DNA from 2 places in the Cytobacillus sp. Hz8 genome. Region 2 is predicted to be linked to the other one. Evidence: a T-box and tRNA genes for the amino acid it is inferred to sense, from the RefSeq annotation. Region 2 holds a T-box; the other holds one or more tRNA genes.

Region 1 (5,878 bases), on a different contig from region 2:
TTTAATAGCAAGTTTATTTACCCTTTGCTTTTTCTGCTTAGCCAATAGCAGCCAGGCCGCAAAAGAAACCATAAATCCTGAAGGAGATGCCAATACTGGCCAGCACCAACATCATCATATGCAGCTCATCGATCCTGATACAGTAGAGGACCTCATGGAAGAAGGCTACACCAAAAAAGACATATTTATCGCATTACATATTGCCAAAAAGGCCAATAAAGAGATTGAGGATGTTTTGTCCTTTTATAAAAAAAATAAAAAATCATGGGATGTTACTGCAAAGCATTTCGGGGTCAATTTAGAAGAATTTAAGAGAATGAGACAAATGAACTGCCAATTTTTTGTAAAAAACAAAGAAGCTATTGTTCAATCATTAGCTAAATATACAAATAAGCAACCTGAGCAATTTCAGGCTTACATCAAGGATGACATCTCACTTCGATTCCTTGTTGCCGGTGCTGCCATTTCTAAACTGAGTGGCAAAGATTTAGAAGAGATTGTCAAATTGAAAAAACAAGGTCAATCTCTACATGATATCGTAGATGATCTAGATATTGACCACAATCAATTTCACGAGGAAATGAAAAAAATTCTTGATGGGATTGCTCCAACGCCGCAGTCTTCAAACCAACATTAAGAAATAAATAATAAATAGACCACAGGATATAAAATTGCTGTGGTCTATTTTATCCCACTCTTAACGGACATTTTGACTCCCCTTCAAGATTCTGAGAATACGAAGAAGATAAGTGGGAGATCAACTGTCCATAAAGGTCCGACGAGGGATTAAGGTCCTAGTCAGGCGAAGCCACAGGATGTGGCGTCCCTTGAGCGTGATAAGTGAAATAAGATTTTTCTTTGGGCTTCAGCCCTTAGAAAAATCAATCAGGCTCTGCGTGGCTAACCATCAAGTGGGGGATGAATGGCAGACTAAAAGCGCGACGTCAACACATAAGTCTGCACACTTCACGTCCTGTGCGTCGAAAACCCCCACTGATGGAAGTTTCACTTTATAATTAAATCTATTTTAGTTTAAATTGAACCGATCGGAGCCTGTAAGCAATCATAAGTCCCCTTCTCAATTTGGATTGTGGTATGTTCAATTCCAAAACGATCATGTAGCTCCATACTTATTTTTTGAAGGAGAACATCATTATCAGTAATGTCTGAACGAATAAGATGGACCGTTAAAGCCGGCTCCGTCGTACTCATTCCCCAAACATGTAAATCATGAACGTCTACCACAGTAGGGATATCTTTCAGGTACTGCTGAATTTGATTAACATCAATACCATTTGGAACAGCGTCTAAAGATAAATTAATGGATTCACGTAATAATCCCCACGTTCCAATAAATATCACAATCACAATGACTAAGCTCATTAAAGGATCCATCCAATTCCACCCTGTCCAGAGTACAATAAAACCTGAAATCACAACTCCCAATGAAACGACTGCGTCGGCAACCATATGTAAAAAGGCGCCTCGAATATTTAGATCATCTTTACTCCCTTTCATAAATAACAAAGCGGTAATCGAATTAATGACGATACCAACCAAAGCTACGGATATAATGATTCCTCCTTCAACCGGAGAAGGAGATGAAAACCTTTGAATGGCTTCCCAAGCTATTGCCCCAATAGCTACTAGTAGAAAAACAGCATTAAATAATGCGGCTAGGATAGAACTCTTCTTAAATCCATATGTCCGCTTTGAAGTGGGAGCTTTCTTTCCTAACCATACAGCAATCCATGCAATTAATAATCCTAATACATCACTTAAATTATGACCAGCATCAGCCAGCAATGCTAAAGAATCTCCTACGATACCATAGACCACTTCAACAATAATAAATAAAATATTTAATATAATCCCAAATCCAAATGCAAACCCATAATTTACAGGACTATGATGATGATGTTCGTGATTATGATCATGACCCATCTTAATTCTCTCCTTTCCCTCTCATACTTTATCCTTTAAATCATCATTGTCTTTTATAACAGTTCTATATGAGTATATGTTCATATTCAAATTATGCTACAACGTCATGCAAAAATCAACAAAAAATCCCCAATTATTTTTACCGCTATTTTTCCCATTGAATGAGTACCTTTCATGTGATTTAAGAAAAAAAGAAAAGCGTTGCTGAAATAAATTCAACAACGCTTTTAAAACAACTCGATTTTCACATTTCCTATGGATTTAAGCGAAAGCTTGAGAATCATCTATTGAATGAATATGGATTTTCTCAAGATTTTGGGAAAGAAGCAAAGAAAAAGTTCCCTTTGTTGTTTGCACTTTTAGAATATAACTCGTTGCTTCACCTTGAATCTCTGAATGATGAGTCACCTGTTGCGGCTTCATTTCTAACTCACATCCTTGATTCGACATATTGACAAGGAAGATACCATTATGTAAATTCAAAAACTCACTGACGGATGCCTTTGCCAGCTCATCTATTTCAGTTAATTGTTCTTCTGCATATGCAGAAGCAATTTCAAGAAATACATCTTCATTAGCCGCTATTGCAGTATAAAGAGTCTTTTCTCCTACTATATCTTGATGAACAACCCAATCATAATTAAATGGTTGATCTAATCCATGCACTTCTAAGTAAACTTGATTATCTATAAAACGAATTATATTTTTAGCAAACAAGGAGATGTATTGAATAATATAGTCCTTATTTCCTAAATCCATTATATTAATAGAATTCTCAACCAGTGCTTCAATATCCCCACTTTTGATTGCTTCAAATTTATCATCTGTTAAACTGTGTTTGACTTTATAATCAGAAAGTGCACTCGAATATTGTTCAATAGTCATGAAACCTTGATCAACAAGTGCCTGAGCTAATAATAAATGATCCTGCTTTTGCGCAGATAGCATTTGATTTACTTGTTCATCCGTCAAATACCCCAATTCAACTGCGATCTCGCCAAAGCGTTTATCCATTTGTCTTTGCTTTTCATGAACCTCTTCAACCTGCGAGGCAGTCATATAACCTTCATCAACAGCCATGACACCAATTTTGACATGAGTGGTCCCTTGCTTCTCTAAAGCTTCTTTAAGCTGCTCGGCTGTTATTAATCCACTGTTTAATAGATAATGACCAAAATATTGACTAAACATGTGCAGTCTCCTCTCTTTCTTTTAATATCTTTTCAATGATGCTTGCAACAGCATCGAGAGAGACTGGCTTCTGTATAAAATCATATGCTCCAAGCTGTAAAGATCTCTTTAAGTGATCCTTTGTTCCGGCTGATGAGGCCATCACAACCTTGATATTTGAATCAAATTCCATAATTTCCTTCAAGGCTTCCATTCCATCCTTATCAGGCATAACAATATCCAAGAAAACAAGATCCGGACGATGTTCCTTAACTAATTCAATCACTACTTGACCATTAACTGCTTCTAAAATCTCTTTACACTTACATTTTTCTAAGAGGCCAATAAACTTTTTCCGAATTAGCATGGAATCATCACAGATAATCACTTTTAAATTATTCTCCATAGATGCTCAACTCCTAACAGATAATGAACTTTTCATACGCAATCTGGAACAATGACAACATCAAAGAATGAAATAATAAGGATTTTAGGTTGGAATTCCTTATTCATTAAATTTCGAGATTAGAGGGCCAAAATCCTTTTTATAATCGAAGAATATTCCTGCTTTTTGTCGATTTTTGGAGAATATTAAAGTCTTTTGGCCTAAAACATTCATTTGATCCTTTTCTATTTTTTGTATAATAATTCCTTTTCTAATTCATACTGTTAATGAGTTTGTTTTGGAGGAGATGAATAACAATGAAAATAATTGGATTATGCTATAAGTGTAATGGAGTAGGTTATATAAAAAAATATCTTATAATTAAAAAAACCTGTACTCATTGCTATGGCACAGGAAGAATTAGTCAAAGTATTCAAGAATATCGAGGAATTTAATTAAATCAAAAAAACAAGCTAATCAAAAATAACGAAAGCTTGGTTTTATCTTTTTAATAAAATGGCTCCGCAGGTAGGATTCGAACCTACGACCGTTCGGTTAACAGCCGAATGCTCTACCACTGAGCTACTGCGGAATAATAAGTTTTCGTTCCTAAAACTCGGAAAGCTTTGCCGAATGTCCTCATCTCAGGAAGCTTATCCAAGTAGCGGCTCGATGAGTACAACTCGAAGTATATTCATTGGAGAGATGCTCGTTGCTCTACCACTGAGCTACTGCGGAATACTCTTTCAAAATATCACAAAAAACAATTATACATAATCATTTTCTAAAAAGCAAAGTATTTCTAAAAGAAAATGGGCCTAAATGGACTTGAACCATCGACCTCACGCTTATCAGGCGTGCGCTCTAACCAGCTGAGCTATAGGCCCATATGGAAAGCGGGTGATGGGAATCGAACCCACGACAACAGCTTGGAAGGCTGTGGTTTTACCACTAAACTACACCCGCAGAACAGTGACAATTCTATTAGGATTTTCGCTCTTAAATATAATGGGGCGATCGATGGGAATCGAACCCACGAGTGTCGGAGCCACAATCCGATGCGTTAACCACTTCGCCACGACCGCCATTATTTTCCAACTCTCATAGTCAGAAGCAAATAGTGGTGGAGGGGGACGGATTCGAACCGCCGAACCCAAGGGAGCGGATTTACAGTCCGCCGCGTTTAGCCACTTCGCTACCCCTCCAAATAAAAAAGATGGCTCAGGACGGAATCGAACCGCCGACACAAGGATTTTCAGTCCTTTGCTCTACCGACTGAGCTACTGAGCCATATAAAAATATTCACCTACAGTTAATTCCACTTCGTCCTTCACCCAAAACTCAGGAAGTTTATTCAAGAAGCCTTTCGTTTTGTGTGCTGATGCCTTTGCTTCGCAGCTTACTCGGTCGTGCTCTACCGACTGGAGCTACTGAGCCATTAAGCATTGTTAAATTATATGATGGCGGAGGAAGAGGGATTCGAACCCCCGCGCGGTTTAACCCGCCTGTCGGTTTTCAAGACCGATCCCTTCAGCCAGACTTGGGTATTCCTCCAAATATATATAATAATAGTAGCGGCAGAGGGGATCGAACCCCCGACCTCACGGGTATGAACCGTACGCTCTAGCCAGCTGAGCTACGCCGCCATATTTATTAATATAATGAATGGTGGAGACTAGCGGGATCGAACCGCTGACCTCCTGCGTGCAAAGCAGGCGCTCTCCCAGCTGAGCTAAGCCCCCAATAATAAAGATTTTCTAAAAAAATATTTTTTTAATGGCGCGCCCAGTAGGAGTCGAACCCGCAACCTTCTGATCCGTAGTCAGACGCTCTATCCAATTGAGCTATGGGCGCAAATTTTAGTTAAATTAATCATTTAAAAACTGGAGCGGAAGACGGGGTTCGAACCCGCGACCCCCACCTTGGCAAGGTGATGTTCTACCACTGAACTACTTCCGCGCGCTTAATGGTGCGGGTGAAGGGAGTCGAACCCCCACGCCTTGCGGCGCCAGATCCTAAGTCTGGTGCGTCTGCCAATTCCGCCACACCCGCGTATTTGAAATGTATAATGGTGAGCCATGAAGGACTCGAACCTTCGACCCTCTGATTAAAAGTCAGATGCTCTACCTACTGAGCTAATGGCTCTTAAAAAATAATTTGATATGGTGCCGGCGAGAGGACTTGAACCCCCAACCTACTGATTACGATTCAGTTGCTCTACCAGTTGAGCTACACCGGCATCTGAATACAAAAACATTAACAATATTTTATATGGTGGAGGATGACGGGCTCGAACCGCCGACCCTCTGCTTGTAAGGCAGATGCTCTCCCAGCTGAGCTAATCCTCCAACGCACAGGACGTGCTAGTGCATGCGTTGC
Region 2 (19,915 bases):
GTTCCATCGGCCATAACAGGAACACCTTGTTCTGTATAAACTTCAGGTGTTGTTACTTCGAGCTTACTAGATAAAAGGCTTAATGGCTCCGCTTGTTGAAAAACTGGAAATATAAAGGCACCGCCACCACGAATAATTTTGATGCGATTCCCAGATTCATCAACATGGACATTTTTACTTCCTAAATAGCTTCCCGTAACGATTAAAGCTTCATCTGGCCCTGCCGTACGATATTTGCTTACAAAAACAGCAATAAGAGCAATTAATAATACCGCGACTATTCCACCTACAATCAAAATTGGCAACATCCAATTTCCTCCTCAATATAATATTTCTTCTGAATACTCATATGAACTTACGTAAAGAACCCCATCGCGCACTTCAATAATTAAAACCTTTTCCCCTTCTTGAATGGCTGTATGGCGAAAGCTTGCCGCCGGTTTTGAAATCGTTCCACTCTTATTGTGGAGGACTACCTCACCAAAGCCGTCACTAGGTATGGGAATAATTACCCTCCCAATTCTCCCCTTCAATGAATCAGTTGTGTATACAAGTGACTCTTGAGCCGACGAAAGAGGAATTAGGACAAACATATTCAAAATAGCATCTAGAATAAAGGCCACTACCACACTTATTCCGATTATTAGAACGTGTGATAAAGCTGTCAGAAATTCGAAACCATAGGCAATGGCAGAGAAAAAAATAATAAAAGCAAGGATTAATGTTGGATTTAAAAATCCAGCAACCTCTAAAGCTCCACCTAAAATATCCCCAAATAAGACATATAGTAGGGTTATGATTCCTGAAATCACAAGAACGGAAAAATAAAATATTTCGATTGATGTTTGAAACAATATATCTCACCTCCTATCCAGACTTTTCTATCCAAAATATTCCTTAATTTCCTAATTTCTAATACGTGGAAAAATAGAAAAGGATTCATTTATTGACATAAGCATTAAAAATCTTGAATTCAGCCAAAAAAACAGCAGACCTTTTAACTTGGCCTGCCTTGATAAATAATCAATATTCTTTATTTAATACTTAATTAAGAAGTACTTCTTCTTTCCGCGTCGAATAATCGTAAATTGATCTTCGACTCGATCTTTGCTGTTAATAACATATTCCAGTTCCATGATGCGCTCACCATTCACAGAAACCGCTCCATTCGTGACATCCTCACGGGCTTGGCGTTTGGATGGAGATATTTTAGCTGCCACTAGCAAATCAACAATTCCAATCTCCTCGCCTGATACATGCTCATAGGAAGGTACATCTTTAAAGCCTTGCTTAATTTCCGCTGCCGTTAAATTTTTCACATCTCCACTAAAGAGAGCAGTTGATATTTTAATGGCTTGGGCTAGTGCATTTTCACCATGGATCATCTTCGTCATTTCTTCAGCGAGCGCCTTCTGTGCTTTTCTCAAATGGGCTTCTTCTTTCACTGCTACCTCTAAAGCTTCGATTTCCTCCTTGGATAAGAAAGTAAAGTATTTTAAATACTTGATGACATCTGCATCAGCTGTATTAATCCAAAATTGATAGAATTCATATGGAGAAGTCTTTTCTGGATCTAACCAAACAGCTCCACTTTCTGTCTTTCCAAATTTAGTTCCGTCTGCGTAACTAAAGGAATCGTAAGTCCAAATGCCTTTGAAGCGTCTGGAATCATTTTGCGAATTAACTCAAGTCCTGTTGTAATATTTCCCCACTGGTCACTTCCGCCTATCTGCAAACGACAACCATACTTCTCAAATAAATGTTTGAAATCCATTCCTTGCATGATAGTGTAAGTAAACTCAGTAAAAGAAATTCCCGTTTCTAACCGAGTCGCGATCGTATCCTTTGCCAGCATATAGTTAATCCCAATATGCTTTCCATAATCTCTTAGGAAAGTAATCATATTCATTTGCGAGGTCCAATCATAGTTATTCACTAAAGCAGCCCCGTTTTCACCCTCAAAATCAAATATAGTTTTTAACTGTTTGGTTAAACATTCAACATTTTTTTGGACTGTTTCAATCGTTTGAAGAGTTCTTTCTTCCGTGGCCTTCGGATCACCAATTAAACCAGTGGCTCCACCCACAAGTACAATCGGACGATGCCCTGCATTTTGAAATCTCTTTAAAGTTAGAAATGGCAATAGATGACCAATATGCATACTATCACCAGTTGGATCCATACCACAATATAAAGAAAATTTCTCTTTAGCTAATAATTCCTTTAATCCTTCTTCATCGGTTTGCTGATATAAAATCCCACGCCACTGTAAGTCTTCTAATAAATTCATGATGTATCCTCCTTCAATTTTTTCCAAATAAAAAAGCCCTTCGAATTAAATCGAAGGGACGATTATTTAAAAATCGCGGTACCACCCAACTTGAGGAAACAAAATCCTCCACTTAAAAAAACGATAACGGTTCAACCGTACACCGCTACTACTGATCAACAGATTCGCGAGTGAAAGCTCAGGGAGGTAATTCATTCTTCTATATGTACTGACTTACAGCGCCCGTCAGCTTTCTTAAACAAGGATAGAAGGACTACTGGTTTCCCATCATAGCCAAATGGTATTCAAATTGTTAAAATTATTTTTACCATAATTGCCTTTATCTGTCAAATATCTACTTAGAAAATTCAAGAAATCTTGAATGTAAGTCTTACTTTATGTTTGATTATGCTATAATAGATAAGATTTTAGGGGGTTTGATATGAATGAAAGAAAAGTCAAATTGGATTGATAAAATTAAGTCGACTCTCACAAATAAAAAAACAATTAAAAGAGCCAATATTTCTATTCAAGTGATTTGGAATTTAGTCCTCATTTTCTTAATTGTTATTTTAATCGGCGGTGCCTTCGCTGGAGGAGTTGGGGCAGGCTATTTTGCCTCTCTTGTAAAAAAAGAACCCATTCGCTCCTACGAAAGTATGAAAAAGGATATATACAACTATGAAGAAACCTCAAAATTATACTTTTCCAATAATGTGTATTTAGGAAACCTGCGCACTGATTTAGACCGTGAAGAAGTGAAGATTGACAAAGTGTCGAGTTATTTAAAAGATGCTGTCGTCGCAACGGAGGATGAATACTTTTACCAGCATAATGGGGTTGTTCCGAAGGCAATTTTCCGTGCCCTCTTTCAAGAGGTTAGTAATTCATCGGTCCAATCTGGCGGGAGCACCTTAACACAGCAGCTCATTAAAAATCAAATTTTAACAAATGAAGTATCATTTGAAAGAAAAGCAAAGGAAATTTTATTAGCTTTACGATTAGAAAGATTCTTTGATAAAAACGAAATCTTAGAGGCATATTTAAATGTTTCGACATTTGGGCGAAACTCGTCGGGAAGAAATATTGCTGGAGTACAATCTGCTGCAAAGGGCATTTTTGGTGTTGATGCTAGTAAGCTTACACTACCACAATCCGCCTTCATCGCCGGGCTGCCGCAGAGTCCCTTCGGTTATACTCCATATACAAATGAAGGGAAATTAAAGAATAATCTCGAACCTGGCTTATCTAGAATGAAAACCGTATTAAAAAGAATGCTAGATAATGGATATATCAACGAGAATGACTACCAAAAGGCTGTTAGCTACGACATAACAAAGGATTTCATTAACCCTAGTAATACCCCACAAGTAAAATATCCTTGGCTCACAGCGGAAATCGAAAAACAGGCAGTTGACATATTAACAACCATTCTAGCAAAAAAAGATGGTTATGAAGAAGAAGATTTAAAAAATGATGACGATTTATATGAAGAATATTCAACCTTAGCCGATCGCAATCTTCGTCAAAATGGATATGAGATTCATTCAACGATTAATAAAAAAATCTACGATCAGATGCAAAAGGTGAAAGATAATTATCCATATTACGGAAGTGATATTTCTCGTACTATAAAAGATCCGGAAACCGGAAAAGAAAAAGTGGTGAAAGAACCTGTTGAAACCGGCGCTATTCTAATTGAAAACAAAACAGGAAAGATTCTCAGCTTTGTCGGTGGTAGAGATTTTGATCGTGAGCAGCTCAACCATGCGATGAGTGCCAAAAGGTCAAATGGCTCTACAATGAAGCCTTTACTAGTCTATGGCCCTTCATTTGAATTTGGAAAGCTTTCACCAGGCTCCATTTTACCGGATATCCCACTTAGCTTAAACCCAGCTAGCAGCGCGCCTTGGCCACATAACTATGGCGGTGGCTATCATGGGTTAGTAACGGCAAGGGAAGCACTGGCAAAGTCATACAATGTTCCTGCTGTGAAGGCATATGTTGATATTCTAAATCAGCGTCCTGCAGAATATTTGAAAAAAATGGGATTCACTTCCCTAACAGAAGCAGACTACACGACTCGTTCTTTAGCACTTGGTGGCTTAACCAATGGGGTAACAGTAGAGGAAAATGTAAATGCATTTGGAACATTTGCAAATGCAGGACAATTTATCGACGCCTATTTAATTGACAAAATTGTTGATAAATCAGGAAAAACCATCTATAAACATAAAGTGAAAAAGGTCAATGTCTTTAGTCCGCAAACAGCGTATTTAACACTGGATATGATGCGTGATGTTATCAGTAGTGGAACAGCAGCATCCTTAAATGGACGACTAAAATTCTCGTCTGATTGGGCTGGAAAAACAGGTACCGGACAAGATTATAAAGATTCCTGGTTTGTTGCTGTCAACCCTAATGTATCATTTGGAGTCTGGACAGGATATGATACGCCTTCCCCATTAGAGCAATACTATAAAGGACTAACTTATGGGGTTCGGAATATCTATTTATGGGCAGACTTAATGAATGCTGCTTATGACGTTGCTCCAAACCTTGTCGATCCACAAGAAACGTTTAAGATGCCGGGCGGAATTGTTCGCAGATCGATTTGTGGTTTAACAGGGCAAACACCAACAGATGCCTGCGCCAAAGCAGGATTAGTCACGACGGACTTGTTTAATGCTAAATTCCCGCCTTCACAAGGGGAAGATGGAGGCTTTGGGGAAGGAAAATATGTCATCATTGGCGGCAAAAAATATTTAGCACTAGATTCTACCCCAAGTGAATTTGTAGAAACTGGTATTATGTTGAATCCAGATTATATTAAGAAATTATTAGGTAGTAATATAAATATTAATCAATATCTCCCAAAAGACGGAAACTGGTCCAATATGCTAATAGCTGGTGACAAATTAAATGAAAATGGCAAGACGCCATCGGCCGTAAATGTTGCAGTATCTGGAAATACGATATCCTGGTCAAAGAATTCTGAGAGTGATATTATTGGTTATCATGTTTATTCTGCCAGTGGTGGGACGAAAAAGGTGACAAGTATTAAAGCTGGCTCGTCTCTTCGCTATCATGTAGGTAATGGAAGCTATTATGTGACCGCAGTAGATATTGCTGGAAATGAATCAGCTCCATCAAGAATCGTCCAAGTTGGTAAAACACAAGTAACAAACAAGAATCAAACACCAGAGAAAAAACCAACCTCCGGTAAGACTCCAAGCAAGAATCAAAATGAGTCGAATCCAAGTAAAGATGAATCTAAACAAGACGAAAATTAATGGAAGTCTGATAAACAAATTTAAGCCGGTTCCAAAAAATCGTTATATACGATATTTTGGAACCCGCTTTTTTACTTTCAGCTACCAAAACAATTTGGCAAAAAGGATGAATTGCATTGAATCTTTGATAAATTGCATCTCGATTATGTATTAAATAACTAAAAAAGTGCCCAAAAGCTTAACTTTTGGGCACTTTTTGAATGATTGCTATTAGTCTTCCATCGTTGATAAATCACCTGTTGGTAAATCCAACTCCCATGCCTTTAGAACACGGCGCATAATTTTCCCACTTCTTGTTTTTGGCAGCTTTTCACGGAAATCAATTTCACGTGGAGCAGCATGTGCCGCAAGACCTTTCTTAACAAAATTACGAATTTCCTCTTTTAATTCATCAGTTGGCTCAAAGCCTTCACGTAATGCAACAAAAGCTTTAATAATTTCGCCACGCACCGGATCTGGTTTTCCGATGACCCCTGCCTCAGCAATAGCTGGATGTTCGACAAGCTTACTTTCCACCTCAAACGGACCTACACGTTCACCAGAGGTCATAATTACGTCATCAATTCTTCCTTGGAACCAGAAATATCCATTCTCATCCATATAAGCTGAGTCGCCGGATACATACCAATCCCCTGGCAAGAAGTAAGATTCGTATTTTTGCGGGTTATTCCAAATTGTATACATCATAGATGGCCAACCCTTTTTGATTGCAAGATTCCCCATGCGATATGGTGGCAATTCATTTCCCTGGTCATCCACAATAGCTGCTTGAACTCCTGGAATCGGTTTTCCCATTGAACCTGGCTTAATTTCCATACATGGATAATTGGAAATCAACTGAGCACCTGTTTCTGTCATCCACCAATTATCATGAATTCGTTTATTAAATACCTTCACTCCCCAGCGAACAACCTCTGGGTTTAAAGGTTCCCCAACACTTAATATATGGCGAAGAGTGCTTAAATCATATTTTTTAATGACTTCATCCCCCGCCCCCATTAGCATACGAAAAGCTGTTGGCGCACTATACCAAACTGTTACACCAAAATCTTCAATCATTTTATACCAAACATCAGGGCTGAAACGTCCACCAACAATAACATTTGAAGTTCCCGTTAGCCAAGGACCAAAGATACCATAGGATGTACCCGTTACCCAGCCTGGATCTGCTGTGCACCAATATACATCATCATCCTTCAAATCTAGAACCCATTTTGCTGTTTGATAATGCTGAATCATAGCATTATGAACATGAAGGACTCCCTTTGGTTTTCCGGTTGATCCCGATGTATAATGAAGAATTAATCCATCAGTACGTTCAACCCATTCAATGGACAGGTCTTTACTTGCTTCTGCAAATTTTCTATTAAAATCTATTAAAATTCCATCTTCTTCAATAGATTCTCCAATAACAAAAATACGCTTTAAGGCAGGCAATTCATTGTAAGGAACACGATTAAGAAGCTCAGGGGTTGTTACTAATACCTTTGCCTCACTATCCTCTAATCTATCTCGCACCGCCCCCTCCATAAAAGCCTCAAACAATGGTCCAACAATTGCTCCAATTTTGATTGCTCCAAGTACAGTAAAATATAATTCAGGTGATCTAGGCATAAAAATAAAAACGCGATCCCCTTTTTCGACGTCTCCATATGCCTTCAGCACATTTCCTGCTTTATTTGATAGCTCTTTCATTTCCTTAAAAGTATACTTTTCATTTCTATGATCATCACGATAGTATAAAGCAATCTTATTTTTTCTGTACGTTTCCGTGTGGCGATCGATTGCTTCGTAAGCCAAATTCACTAGACCTGTGCTATGCCATGAGAAATTTTTCTCGGTGTCTTTCCAATCATGATTCTTATACGTTTCCTCATAGTTAACTAAGTTGTAATCCCCTTTAACAACTGGTAGCGCTTCCAATTTCATATACACATATCCCCCTTTTTGACGTTGTATTCACTCTTAATATTATAAACTATATTTTCAATTTTTTAAATATTCTTCCAAAAAAATATTAAAATATTTTTAAGATTTTAAAAATGTCACAAAACATTTCCGAATATAACAAAAAATTAAATGAAAAGGCTTTCTTATTGTTTTTTTTATGTATAATATAACTAATATTCTAATTGTATAAAATTAGGTGGTGAATGAATGGAACACATAAAAACCTATAATGCCAAAAAGCTGCAAACTCCACATGGAGATCTAATAATTGAAGGTCCTGTTCAACCTGAAGTGTTAGCTGGCCTTAAGTTTCACGAAGGCTTAATCGCATTTCGCCAACCAGCACAACAGCATAAAGCTTTAGTTGAAATCGCGGGACTTCCAGAAGGAAGAATCATCATTGCTAGATTAGGTGACATTGTTGTTGGCTATGTCACATACCTTTACCCCGATCCACTTGAACGTTGGTCTGAAGGCAATGTGGATGACTTAATAGAATTAGGTGCCATTGAAGTGATCCCAGATTTTCGAGGATGTGCTGTTGGGAAAAATCTTTTAATTGTCTCCATGATGGATGATGCCATGGAGGATTATATCATTATTACAACAGAGTACTATTGGCATTGGGATTTAAAAGGGACTGGTTTAAATGTATGGGAATATCGAAAAGTGATGGAGAAAATGATGAATGCCGGAGGTCTTCAATGGTACGCAACAGACGATCCGGAAATTAGCTCCCACCCCGCTAATTGTCTTATGGCCAAAATTGGAAAACGAATTTCCAATGATTCGATTCAAAAATTTGATGCTCTTCGCTTTATGAATCGATTTATGTATTAGTCATGTTAAATTACCTCAAATGAATTAGCCCTCTACTTCAATCAATAATTAAGTATATGAGGAGAAAATTCTTCGCAACTTAAACTCTATTTTAAGAAGTGAAACAAATAGTTTACTAATTTTATCATCAAATTTGCAATGTAAATTAAGGGGGAATTAAGGATGATTGTGGAGGAAATCATGCAAACGAAACTAACCACATTATCGCCAAGAAACACGATTAAAGATGCTTTACAATTAATGAAGCAGAAAGCCATTCGACATTTTCCAGTCGTTGATTCTGATCATCACATTGTCGGTATCGTTACAGATACTGATATTCGCGATGCCACTCCATCAATTTTCCATCTAGAAGAGCACAAAGATGAATTAAAAAGGCCAATAGAAGAAATCATGAAAACCAACCTCATTACAGGACACCCATTGGATTTCGTTGAAGAAATAGCATCCGTTTTCTATGAAAATCGAATCAGCTGTGTTCCAATAATTAATGATAAAAAATTGGTTGGAATCGTAACCGAAGCGGACCTGCTTCATACACTAATAGAATTGACCGGTGCAAATCAACCCGGTTCCCAAATCGAGATCAAAGTACCGCATAAAATGGGAGTTCTTTCTGATATTTTTTCCATTATCAATAAAAAGAAAGCCAATGTGCTTAGTATCCTCGTTTACCCAGACAAGCACGATGAAAATGATAAAATCATCGTCATTCGAGTTCAAACAATGAATCCAGTAAGTTTAATAGAAGATTTAAAAAAGGCGGGTCACCATGTTTTATGGCCAAATTTACCGGGGATAACCTTATGAAGCAAAACGCTGTTTTTGTTTTCTCAGAAGACCAGCTTAATTACAACTTTGGAAACAATCATCCCTTTGATCAAATTCGCTTAAAACTTACATTGGATTTATTGAAAAGTCTTGGAGCAATAAATGAACATCAGATCATTCCTCCTCGCCAAGCTTCTGAGGAAGAGCTACAATTAAACCATGATCCAAGTTATGTAAATGCAGTTCGAATGGCTGGGCATGGTCTATTAAATGAAACAAGTGCCGAAAATTATGGACTTGGCACAGAAGATACTCCCATATTTCCTAATATGCATGAAGCAAGCTCTCTTCTTGTCGGAGGAACATTAACCGCTGTTGACTATGTCATGACAGGAAAAGCCGATCATGCGATCAATCTTGGTGGAGGGCTACACCATGGATTTCGCGGAAAAGCATCAGGATTTTGTGTCTACAATGACAGCTCTGTTGCGATTAAATATATACAGGAAAAATATCAAGCACGCGTCTTGTATATAGATACCGATGCTCATCATGGAGATGGAGTTCAATGGTCATTTTATGATGATCCCAATGCATGTACCCTTTCCATACATGAAACTGGGCGTTATTTATTTCCTGGAACAGGAAATGTCAATGAACGCGGACAAGGAAAAGGCTATGGCTATTCCTTTAATATCCCCGTTGATGCCTTTACAGAAGACGAGTCATGGCTAGATGCCTATCGCACCTCCTTTAGAGAGGTGGCCGAGTTTTTTAAACCAGATATTATCTTGACCCAAAATGGAGCCGATTCTCACTATCTCGATCCTTTAACCCATCTATCAGCCACGATGAAAATTTATCGAGAGATTCCTCGATTAGCCCATGAAATCGCACATCAATATTGTGAAGGCCGCTGGGTAGCAGTGGGTGGCGGTGGTTACGATATTTGGAAAGTGGTCCCTCGTGCATGGGCCCTTATTTGGATGGAGATGACAGAAAACTCAAATTGTTATGGACATTTGCCGCTTGAATGGATTCAAAAATGGCATTCAAAAGCACCAGTCGAACTTCCCCGATATTGGGATGATCCAGAGGATTTATATCCAGAAATCCCCCGAAAAAGAGAGATATCAGAGAAAAATGCTTTAACCGTAAGCAAAGCTCTTTACCCCATCAGGAAAAAAACAAAAGCCGAATCCCTATAACATCATTCACTTGATCAAACATCATAGAAAAAAGGCTGATCAAAATGTGAGGTGACCCCCAAAAGTTAGATTTTACTCTAACTTTTGGGGTGCAGTACACTGGCAGCCTTTTTTATTCCTATTTTTATCTTAATTACATTGTTGAACTACGATATTCAATTCGATGCGGCAGCACAACCGTATGATTTTCAACTTTTTCCTTATTCATATATTTCGTTAATAGTCTCATGGCAACAGCACCAATATCATATAAAGGTTGAACAACCGTTGTTAACTGAGGACGAACCATGAGTGATAACCGAGTATTATCTGAGCTAATGACTTCAAAGTCCTGCGGTATATGATATCCCTTATCTTCTGCTCCATGAACGACCCCTAATGCCATTTCATCAGAACCTACATAAATCGCGGTTGGTCTTTCTTCTAAACTGATTAGATACTCAATAGCTTCAATACCTGAATCATACGTATAATCGCCTTCAAACACGTATTCTTCGCGATATTCGATATCATGATCTTCTAATGCCCGTTTATATCCTTTTAATTTCTTTTCTAAATTAATTGGCTCATGCAGAGGACCCGTCACAAAAGCAATCTTCTTTTCTCCCTTATTGATGAATTCATTTGTCACATCATAGGCAGCTTGTTCATAATCAATATTGACAGAAGGAATCTTCTTCGATTCTTCAATCGAACCGGCAAGTACAATTGGAGCCGGAGATTTTTCAAATTCAGCTACATGCTCATCAGTGATATTTCCGCCCATAAATACAATACCGTCCACCTGTTTGCTAAGCATATTATTAAGCAAATGTAATTCTTTATCTTTATTTTGATCAGAATTGCTTAAAATAATATTGTACTTATACATGGTTGCAATATCTTCAATCCCCCTAGCAAGCTCAGCAAAGAATGGATTAGAGATATCGGGAATAATGACACCCACTGTTGTTGTTTTTTTACTAGCTAGGCCTCTAGCTACTGCATTTGGACGATATCCTAATCTTTCAATTACTTCCATTACTTTCTTTCTTGTAGCTGGCTTTACATTCGGATTTCCATTTACAACTCTGGAAACAGTTGCCATCGAAACATTTGCCTCTCTTGCCACATCATATATGGTTATATTCAATTTAAACACTCCTCACTATTAAAAACGCTCTCACTTTTTCCTTATTTTACTTCAAGTATGTATAGTCTACTCCTATAATGTAAAAAAAACAGATATTGATGACTAATCATATCGTACAATTGTTTATCCTGCAATGATATCCGTACTATTTTAACAAAAAAGTAAAAAAAAAACCTTCTACTTTTCAGTAGAAGGTAATAAAACAATCATTAAACTCTTAATAAACGAGATTCTTGAAGAGCTGCATAGAATTCTTCAAATTGATTTAAATCCATCTGTTGGGCAGAATCCGATAGAGCAACTGCTGGATCGGGATGAACTTCTGCCATGACTCCGTCAGCACCAATCGCAAGAGCAGCTTTCGCACATGGTAATAATAAATCTCTTCTTCCAGTTGAATGGGTTACATCCACTAGTACTGGTAAATGAGTTTCTTGTTTTAAAATTGGAACTGCAGAGATATCTAAAGTATTTCGTGTCGCACGCTCATAGGTCCGTATTCCACGTTCACAAAGCATTATTTGACCATTGCCCTGAGACATAATATATTCAGCTGCATTGATGAATTCCTCAATTGTTGCTGCTAAGCCGCGTTTCAAAAGAATGGGCTTATTGACTTGACCAGCTGCCTTTAAAAGCTCAAAGTTTTGCATATTTCTTGCACCAATTTGAATGACATCAATATAATCAACGGCTGTTTCGATATCATTAGGACTTACAATTTCACTGATGACTCCTAAATCAAAATCGTCTGCAATTCTTTTCAGAATTTTTAAGCCTTCCAAACCAAGTCCTTGGAAATCGTACGGAGAGGTTCTTGGCTTAAATGCGCCACCTCGTAAAAGCTTTAATCCTTTTGCCTTAACTGCCGATGCTACAGCGGCAACTTGATCATATGACTCAACGGCACACGGTCCGAAAATCAAGTGTTGTGTGCCATCACCCACTTGAACCCCTTTAATAGAAACGATAGTGTCTTCCGGTTTTTTCTTACGTGAAACTAAAAGCGCCTTGCGATGATCGTCTTCTTGCAATTCTAAACCTGCTTTAAAAATTTCTTTGAAAAGATGTTCAATTGTAGAATTTTCAAATGGACCATCATTATTCTCTTTGATTGAATTTAACATTTGACGCTCGCGAACCGGATCATATCGATTGACACCTGAAGCTTCCTTCACACGACCAATTTCCTGAACGAGTACTGCTCTCTCATTAATTAGGCGTAGCAACTCTAAATTTATTTCTTCCACTCGATTTCGTAGTTGATCAAGTTCAACATTACTCATTTTCTCCCAATCCTTTCGATTAAATTATAGCCGTCAATCTAATATCGGAAAAAGTAGTATAAACCTAGGATAGCAATCATTTCCTCCTATTATTCTTTTACGGCCACTAAAAATGTGATACATTTTTCTATAGAATTAGAGTTATTATATATGAATTAATTAATAATGTCACGAATAATTTACTTCAATCATTAAACGCTTTTAAGCGCTAAAGCGTTTTGATGTCAAAATCCCTAGTCCTATTAAAGAAGGTGGATCAGTTTGCCCGATAAAAAGAAATTATTTGCGCTTGATATAGGAACACGATCTGTTGTGGGAATTATTCTTGAAGAAGAGAACTCACAATATCACGTTGTCGATATCCTTGCTAAGGAACATTCAGAGCGAGCAATGCTAGATGGTCAAATTCACGATGTTCTTGCTGTTTCTCGAGTGATTACTGAGATTAAACAAGATTTAGAAAAAAATCATGGTCCATTAAAATCAGTTAGTGTTGCAGCGGCTGGTCGAGCATTAAAAACAGAAAAAGCAAAAGTTACCGTCAGTATTAAAGGGAAACCGATGATGCAAAAACAAGATATCCTTCATCTTGAATTAAGTGCCGTACAGCTAGCTCAATCAACGGTTGCTGAAAAACATGAAGCAGAAAGCAGCCATTATTATTACTGTGTTGGGTACTCTGTTCTTTATTATCGACTCGACGATCAAGAAATTGGAAGCTTGATTGATCAACAGGGTGATGAAGCATCCGTTGAAATCATTGCAACCTTTTTGCCAAAGGTTGTGGTAGAATCCTTGATTGCTGCTCTCCATCGGTCCGATTTGGAAATGGAAGCATTAACCTTAGAACCAATTGCAGCCATAAATGTTTTAATTCCCCCATCAATGCGAAGATTGAATGTTGCCTTGATTGATATTGGGGCAGGAACATCTGATATTGCCCTCACAGATATGGGAACAGTGATCGCATATGGGATGGTACCGATAGCTGGTGATGAAATAACAGAAGCCATTAGTGACCAGTATCTTTTGGACTTTCCATTAGCCGAAAAAGCAAAACGGGAATTATTAACAGATGAAATCATTACGGTTACCGATATTCTTGGATTTGAGGCGGAAATTCCAAGGGAGGATGTCGTAGCAGAAATTTCGTTAACGATCGATCGATTGGCTGCCTCCATTTGTGATGAAATTTTGAGATTAAATAATCATAAATCTCCAAAGGCCGTTATGCTTGTCGGTGGAGGAAGTCTCACTCCAGAGTTGCCTAGTCGAATTGCGGAAAAATTAGCTTTACCAGAAAATCGTGTGGCCATTCGTGGAATAGACGCCATTTCCTCCTTAACGATATCAAGTCACATCACGAAAGGTCCTGAGCTTGTTACTCCTATAGGGATTGCAATTGCTGCCAAAAAATCACCCGTACAATATATGACAGTCTATGTGAACGAACAGCCTGTTCGGCTATTTGAAGTGAAAAAATTAACGGTTGGAGATGGTCTTCTCGCAGCTGGAATTAAAATGAATAAATTATATGGAAAGCCAGGATTCGCCAGCATTGTAACCGTCAATAACCAAACCATTACAATTCCTGGGGAACATGGACATCCCCCTCTTATTCGAAAAAATGGAACCCGTTCTTCATTAGATGATGAAATTAAAAATGGGGATCAATTAATCGTTGAAAAAGGGGAAGATGGAAAAAAGGCTGCCCTAAAAATTAAAGACCTGATAGATGAAATTCCCACAAAATCGATAACGATTAATGAGATTGAGTACACCATTACGGCCACAATTAGCTGTAACGGAAAAGAAGTAAGCAATGATTATGAAATTGAAGATAGGGACATCATTCAAGTGCATATGCCAGATACCATTGAGGCATTGCTAAAATCATTGAATCTTAAAGACTGGCTATTAGAGCTAAGACCTTTTCGAATTCGAATCAATGACAAGGAAACGTTTATTCCTGCATTTTCAGGGAAGTTATTTCGAAATGGAATCGAGGTAAAGCTCCAAAGTAACTTTGAACATCTAGATGAATTGGTTGTCGAAGGCAAGAAAAATCCAACAATTCGAGAACTAGCAGCTTATAAACAAATTATCCTTTCTCACTCCATTCCAATTTATTTTAACGGAAAGGAAATGTTACTAGAAAAACGACTGGCTGAAATTACAAAAGGCGAAACAATTCTGACGGAGAAAGATCTTGTGCATGATGGTGATCATATAACATTGCATACAAAAAAAATCGAACCATTTATCTTTCAAGATGTATTTAACCAGGTGAAATTTGAAATACCCAAGAATGCCAATGGCAAATTTCAATTATTAAAAAATAATAAGCAATCTGGATTTCATGAGAAATTAGCCCCTGGTGATAAGCTTGAAATCCGATGGCCAGCACAACAACAAAATCAATATTCAGGAATCAAAAAATAAAACAAAGAGGGCTATTGCTTCATTTCAGCATAAGAAATAGATGCTGTAGAACGAAGCAATAGCCCCATTTTTTTGGATAAAGTGAAACTTCCATCAGTGGTGGTTTTCGACGCACAGGACGTGAAGTGTGCAGACGTTGCGATTGACGTCGCGCTTTTAGTCTGCCATTCATCCCCCACTGATGGTTAGTCACGCAAAGCCTGATTGATTTTTCTAAGGGCTGAAGCCCAAAGAAAAATCTTATTTCACTTATCACGCTCATAACGCCACGTCCTGTGGCTTCGCCTGACTAGGACCTTAATCCCTCATCGGACCTTTACGGACAGTTGATCTCCCACTTATCTTCTTCGTATTCTCAGAATCTTGAAGTGGGAGTCAAAATGTCCGTTAAGAGTGGGATAAATGTCATATTCTAATAATTGTTTATCCCTTTTTTTCAGACCCCTCTAAAGCATTTTTCAAAGCTTCATTTGTAATTTTCCAATGAGAGGCATTCCAAGCTGGCACTTCATTGATAAATAAAAATGCCTGTGGTGATTCATGTTTAATATGATATTTTTCAGCAATGTAATTAGATAATGGTCGAGATTCCTGAACGGTTAAATAATAAAAGGCGATATCACTTGCTTCAGTCGAAAATCGTTGATAGGCTTCATACGCCGCCTGACTAATTGGACAGGTTAATGAATGCTTGAGGAAGAAAAAATGCTCTCCTTCCTTGCATAGCTCTTCAAATTGATCAATTGTCTTAATTTGCTTCATCCCAAATTCCCCCTTGAAAATAAACTCATGCTCAATAATTAATGATTCAACTGGCGCTCAGTCTCATCAAATGCCTTTTTTGTTTCATCGAGCATTTGCTGAATTTGATCATTTTGTTGATTTTTTGTCATGTCAGCCTGTTCCTCTAAGTTGTCCTCGACTACCTCATTACGCTTGATTTTATTGATAAAATCTGTGGATTGCTTCGAAACCGTTTCGGATATGGATTGTGATTTCTTCTTTGCCGTTTCCACCAATTCTGTACCCCTTGTTACAGCAGTCTCACGAAGTTGTCCCGTTTTTTCCTTAAGGGATGAAACTTCTGAACTCACTGTTCTCCTAAGCTCCTTCCCGGCCTTTGGTGCCAAAAATAGAGCGACTCCGGCACCAATAACGCCTCCAATAAGTGCACCTAAAACAAAACCCTTTGAGCTTTGATTTTCAACGTCCTTAGCCTGTTTTTTTCGTTCAGAATTTGACATAAAATCTCCTCCATTATATTACATATTGGCTTGATTCCTTAACCGTTTGTGCTCTTCCTGTTCATGCTCTATTGTTTGTTGTTTTCGAGATTTCCATTTATCTTTTAATTCAAGAAAAATATTACTCCATTGAACGACTTGAGTCACCTTTTCCTTATTTTGCTCCAACTGCTTTTCTACAGTATTCGTAACATTTTGAAGCGAGTGATTAAACCCTTTTATGGTTGTTCCTACATCTTTTACAGCATCAAAAACCGTATTAAGGCTTTCAGATTTTTGTTGGATGTCAAGAACAACATCATTGGTCTTATGTAGCAGTTCAGTAGTCTCGCGTGTAACACCATCAAGCTGCTTTTCAAGTCCTCCCAATGTTTCAGATACACTTTCTAATGTTCCCTGTAATGATTTTAACGTTTTCGAAACAAAGATAACAAGAATAACGAAAGCAATGGCGATGATTGCAACACTTAAATAAAGAATAATAATCAAGCTAAGGCACCTCCGAATGGTCAACAATTTTTTTGTATAAGTTCTATTTTATATTTCTTTTGTTCAAGTCATTCCAAACCATGTTTTCTAGAATGGAAGCCCTTAAGAAAATATTATCATAAAAATGAATTGATTCAATCATTCAACAATTTTCTTAATTTAGGTTACAATAGAAACGTAAATGTCTAAAAATGTATAGGAGAGATTTAGAATGAGAGACCCTCGAATTGAAATACTGGCAAAGAATCTAATTAATTATTCTATTCGTCTTCAAAAAGGTGAGAAAGTACTCATCGAGAATTTTGGGCTGCAAAAGGAATTGGTAACGGCATTAGTGAAAGAGGCTTATGCCGCAGGAGGTTATCCATTTGTATCCATTAAAGACAATCAAGTCGATCGTGAGCTCCTCATGGGTGCTAGTGATGAACACTTTAACATGATAGCTGATTTTGAAGCAAATGTAATGAGTCATATGGATGCATACATAGGTCTTCGTTCAGGAAATAACATTAATGAACAAGCAGATGTGCCCGATGATAAAATGAAAATCCATGGCAGCACCATTGGGAAAAAAGTCCATACTAACATTCGTGTTCCAAAAACAAAATGGGTAGTCCTTCGTTATCCTACCTCTTCTATGGCACAATTGGCCAAAATGAGCACAGAGGGATTCGAAGATTTTTACTTTAAAGTATGTAATTTAGATTATAGCAAAATGGATAAGGCGATGGACAATCTTGTCACCTTAATGAATAAAACGGATAAGGTCCGTCTTACTGGTCCAGGGACAGATTTAACCTTCTCTATTAAAGATATTCCTGCTATTAAATGCTCTGGACAAATGAATATTCCAGATGGAGAGGTTTATACAGCCCCTGTAAAGGACTCCGTTAACGGTGTCGTAACTTATAATACCCCTTCTCCATATCAAGGATTTACATTTGAACATGTAAAACTAACGTTTAAGAACGGAAAAATTGTCGAAGCAACCGCTAATGATACAGAGCGTGTCAACAAAGTTTTTGATACGGATGAAGGGGCACGGTATGTTGGTGAATTCGCCATTGGAGTAAACCCATTTATTCAACAACCAATGCAGGACATTCTTTTTGATGAAAAAATCGATGGAAGTTTCCACTTTACACCAGGTCAATGCTACGATGATGCCTTTAATGGAAATCACTCCAATATCCATTGGGATTTGGTCAATATTCAAAGACCAGAGTATGGTGGTGGCGAAATTTACTTCGATGACGTGCTAATTAGAAAGGACGGACGATTTGTCATTTCTGAACTAGAATCACTAAATCCAGAAAATTTAAAATAACCCGCGCTTCTACCCTTATCCTTACTAAAAGGCCAGCCTCATTCTGCTGAGGCTGGCCTTTTATTTTATTGTACTTGTTTTTCATAAGCTTCTTGGAATTTTTGAATATCCCCTGCACCCATAAACACAATAACGCTATTATCGTAATTCCTCAAGATTTTCGTTCCATCTTCTGTAATTACAACAGAATTAGGAATTTTAGCCTGCAAATCAGTGATCGTCAGCTTGCCGTGATTCTCTCTTACAGAACCAAAGATTTCACATAAAAAGACTTGATCCGCCAAATTTAAGCTATCCGCAAAATCTTGTAAAAATGTCTGCGTCCTTGTAAAAGTATGTGGCTGAAATACAGCAACAACTCTTTTATCCGGATATTTTTGTCCTATGGCATCTAAAGTAGCCCGGATTTCAGTTGGATGATGAGCATAATCATCAATTAAAATTTGATTTCCAACGTGTTTTTCCGTAAATCTTCTTTTAACCCCTTGGAAGGTCATTAAATGGCTTTTTACGATTTCAGCACTAATCCCTTCATAATGGCAAAGGGCAATAACAGCAAGGGCATTTAAAACATTATGATTGCCAAAGAAAGGGATTGAAAAGCTTTCAAAAAATGTATTGCGTACAAAAACATCAAAGGTTGTACCCTCTGTCGATTTGACCACATTTCTTGCTTGAAAATCATTTTCTTCGCCAAATCCATAAAAAAGAACAGGAACCTTTGCCTGAATTTTTTGAAGCTGCTCATTATCCCCACATGCAATAATTCCCTTTTTCACTTGTAATGCCAATTCCTGAAAAGCAGAGAACACATCTTCAATATTGGCAAAATAATCAGGATGATCAAAATCAATATTCGTCATGATTGCATAATCTGGAAAATAGGATAGAAAATGCCTTCTATATTCACACGCCTCAAATACAAAATAATGTGCGTCTTTCTCTCCCTTACCGGTTCCATCTCCTATTAAGAAAGAAGTAGGCTTCGCACCGCCCATTACATGAGCTAGAAGCCCCGTTGTCGACGTTTTTCCATGTGCCCCAGTTATCGCAACACTAGTAAAGTTTTGCAAAAAGTCACCTAAAAAGCGATGATATCGAATGACGGGAAGGCCAAGCCTTACTGCTTCCACTATTTCCTCATGAGTATCTGGAAAAGCATTTCCCGCAATAATGACCATTCCAGGTTTTATATTTTCCTTTTGAAAGGGAAGGATCTTTATTCCTGCTTGTTCAAGGGCTACTTGAGTAAAGAAGTGCTTTTCAATATCAGACCCTTGTACTACAAAATGCATATCATGCAAAACTTGTGCTAAGGCACTCATTCCAGAACCTTTAATCCCCACAAAATGGTAAATAGTCATATAAAGAACCTCCCAATTGCGTCTATCTGTAAAACAGTATATGACATTTCACTATATTTGCTCATACAACAGAATATATCAACACTCAAACTAGCATTCATCATATTAAGACATTATACCATAATAAATAATAAATACTATGTATCGATTTTTGTATAAGTCTTATAATAAAATTACATTTTCATGCAAATTCACAAATATCCTACAATTATTATTTGATTTATACAGGCAAGAATACCCATAGATTAAAACATTGCATTAGAATCTTGAATCGATTCTAATTCCGCTTCTGTAATAAGA

The links. The T-box of region 2 lies ahead of tyrS (tyrosine--tRNA ligase). A T-box ahead of a tRNA ligase gene usually reads a tRNA of that ligase, here a tRNA-Tyr.
Region 1: it encodes a tRNA-Tyr, which carries the amino acid that the T-box ahead of tyrS (tyrosine--tRNA ligase) is inferred to sense. The anticodon was not compared.

The regions. Positions count from the first base shown of each region.
Region 1 is NZ_JBHKFI010000001.1:442-6,319, reverse strand. It holds gene ACE38V_RS00110 (hypothetical protein) at 1-637, shown strand, start outside; gene ACE38V_RS00105 (cation diffusion facilitator family transporter) at 1,033-1,944, opposite strand; gene ACE38V_RS00100 (cyclic di-GMP-binding domain-containing protein, MshE-related) at 2,206-3,135, opposite strand; gene ACE38V_RS00095 (response regulator) at 3,128-3,520, opposite strand; tRNA gene ACE38V_RS00090 (tRNA-Asn) at 4,017-4,091, opposite strand; tRNA gene ACE38V_RS00085 (tRNA-Ile) at 4,313-4,386, opposite strand; tRNA gene ACE38V_RS00080 (tRNA-Gly) at 4,395-4,465, opposite strand; tRNA gene ACE38V_RS00075 (tRNA-His) at 4,509-4,584, opposite strand; tRNA gene ACE38V_RS00070 (tRNA-Tyr) at 4,621-4,704, opposite strand; tRNA gene ACE38V_RS00065 (tRNA-Phe) at 4,717-4,789, opposite strand; tRNA gene ACE38V_RS00060 (tRNA-Ser) at 4,961-5,053, opposite strand; tRNA gene ACE38V_RS00055 (tRNA-Met) at 5,072-5,145, opposite strand; tRNA gene ACE38V_RS00050 (tRNA-Ala) at 5,166-5,241, opposite strand; tRNA gene ACE38V_RS00045 (tRNA-Arg) at 5,277-5,353, opposite strand; tRNA gene ACE38V_RS00040 (tRNA-Gly) at 5,384-5,458, opposite strand; tRNA gene ACE38V_RS00035 (tRNA-Leu) at 5,467-5,551, opposite strand; tRNA gene ACE38V_RS00030 (tRNA-Lys) at 5,569-5,644, opposite strand; tRNA gene ACE38V_RS00025 (tRNA-Thr) at 5,663-5,738, opposite strand; tRNA gene ACE38V_RS00020 (tRNA-Val) at 5,772-5,847, opposite strand.
Region 2 is NZ_JBHKFI010000009.1:68,091-88,005, reverse strand. It holds gene ACE38V_RS12725 (flotillin lipid rafts scaffold protein FloT) at 1-308, opposite strand, end outside; gene ACE38V_RS12720 (NfeD family membrane protein) at 321-854, opposite strand; partial or broken gene tyrS (tyrosine--tRNA ligase) at 1,038-2,290, opposite strand; T-box leader at 2,342-2,570, opposite strand; gene ACE38V_RS12710 (transglycosylase domain-containing protein) at 2,716-5,562, shown strand; gene acsA (acetate--CoA ligase) at 5,773-7,491, opposite strand; gene ACE38V_RS12700 (N-acetyltransferase) at 7,720-8,352, shown strand; gene ACE38V_RS12695 (acetoin utilization AcuB family protein) at 8,515-9,162, shown strand; gene ACE38V_RS12690 (acetoin utilization protein AcuC) at 9,159-10,331, shown strand; gene ccpA (catabolite control protein A) at 10,465-11,463, opposite strand; gene ACE38V_RS12680 (bifunctional 3-deoxy-7-phosphoheptulonate synthase/chorismate mutase) at 11,673-12,749, opposite strand; gene ACE38V_RS12675 (cell division protein FtsA) at 13,011-15,191, shown strand; gene ytxJ (bacillithiol system redox-active protein YtxJ) at 15,615-15,953, opposite strand; gene ACE38V_RS12665 (YtxH domain-containing protein) at 15,992-16,435, opposite strand; gene ACE38V_RS12660 (DUF948 domain-containing protein) at 16,454-16,924, opposite strand; gene ACE38V_RS12655 (aminopeptidase) at 17,136-18,251, shown strand; gene murC (UDP-N-acetylmuramate--L-alanine ligase) at 18,317-19,615, opposite strand; gene ACE38V_RS12645 (DNA translocase FtsK) at 19,861-19,915, opposite strand, start outside.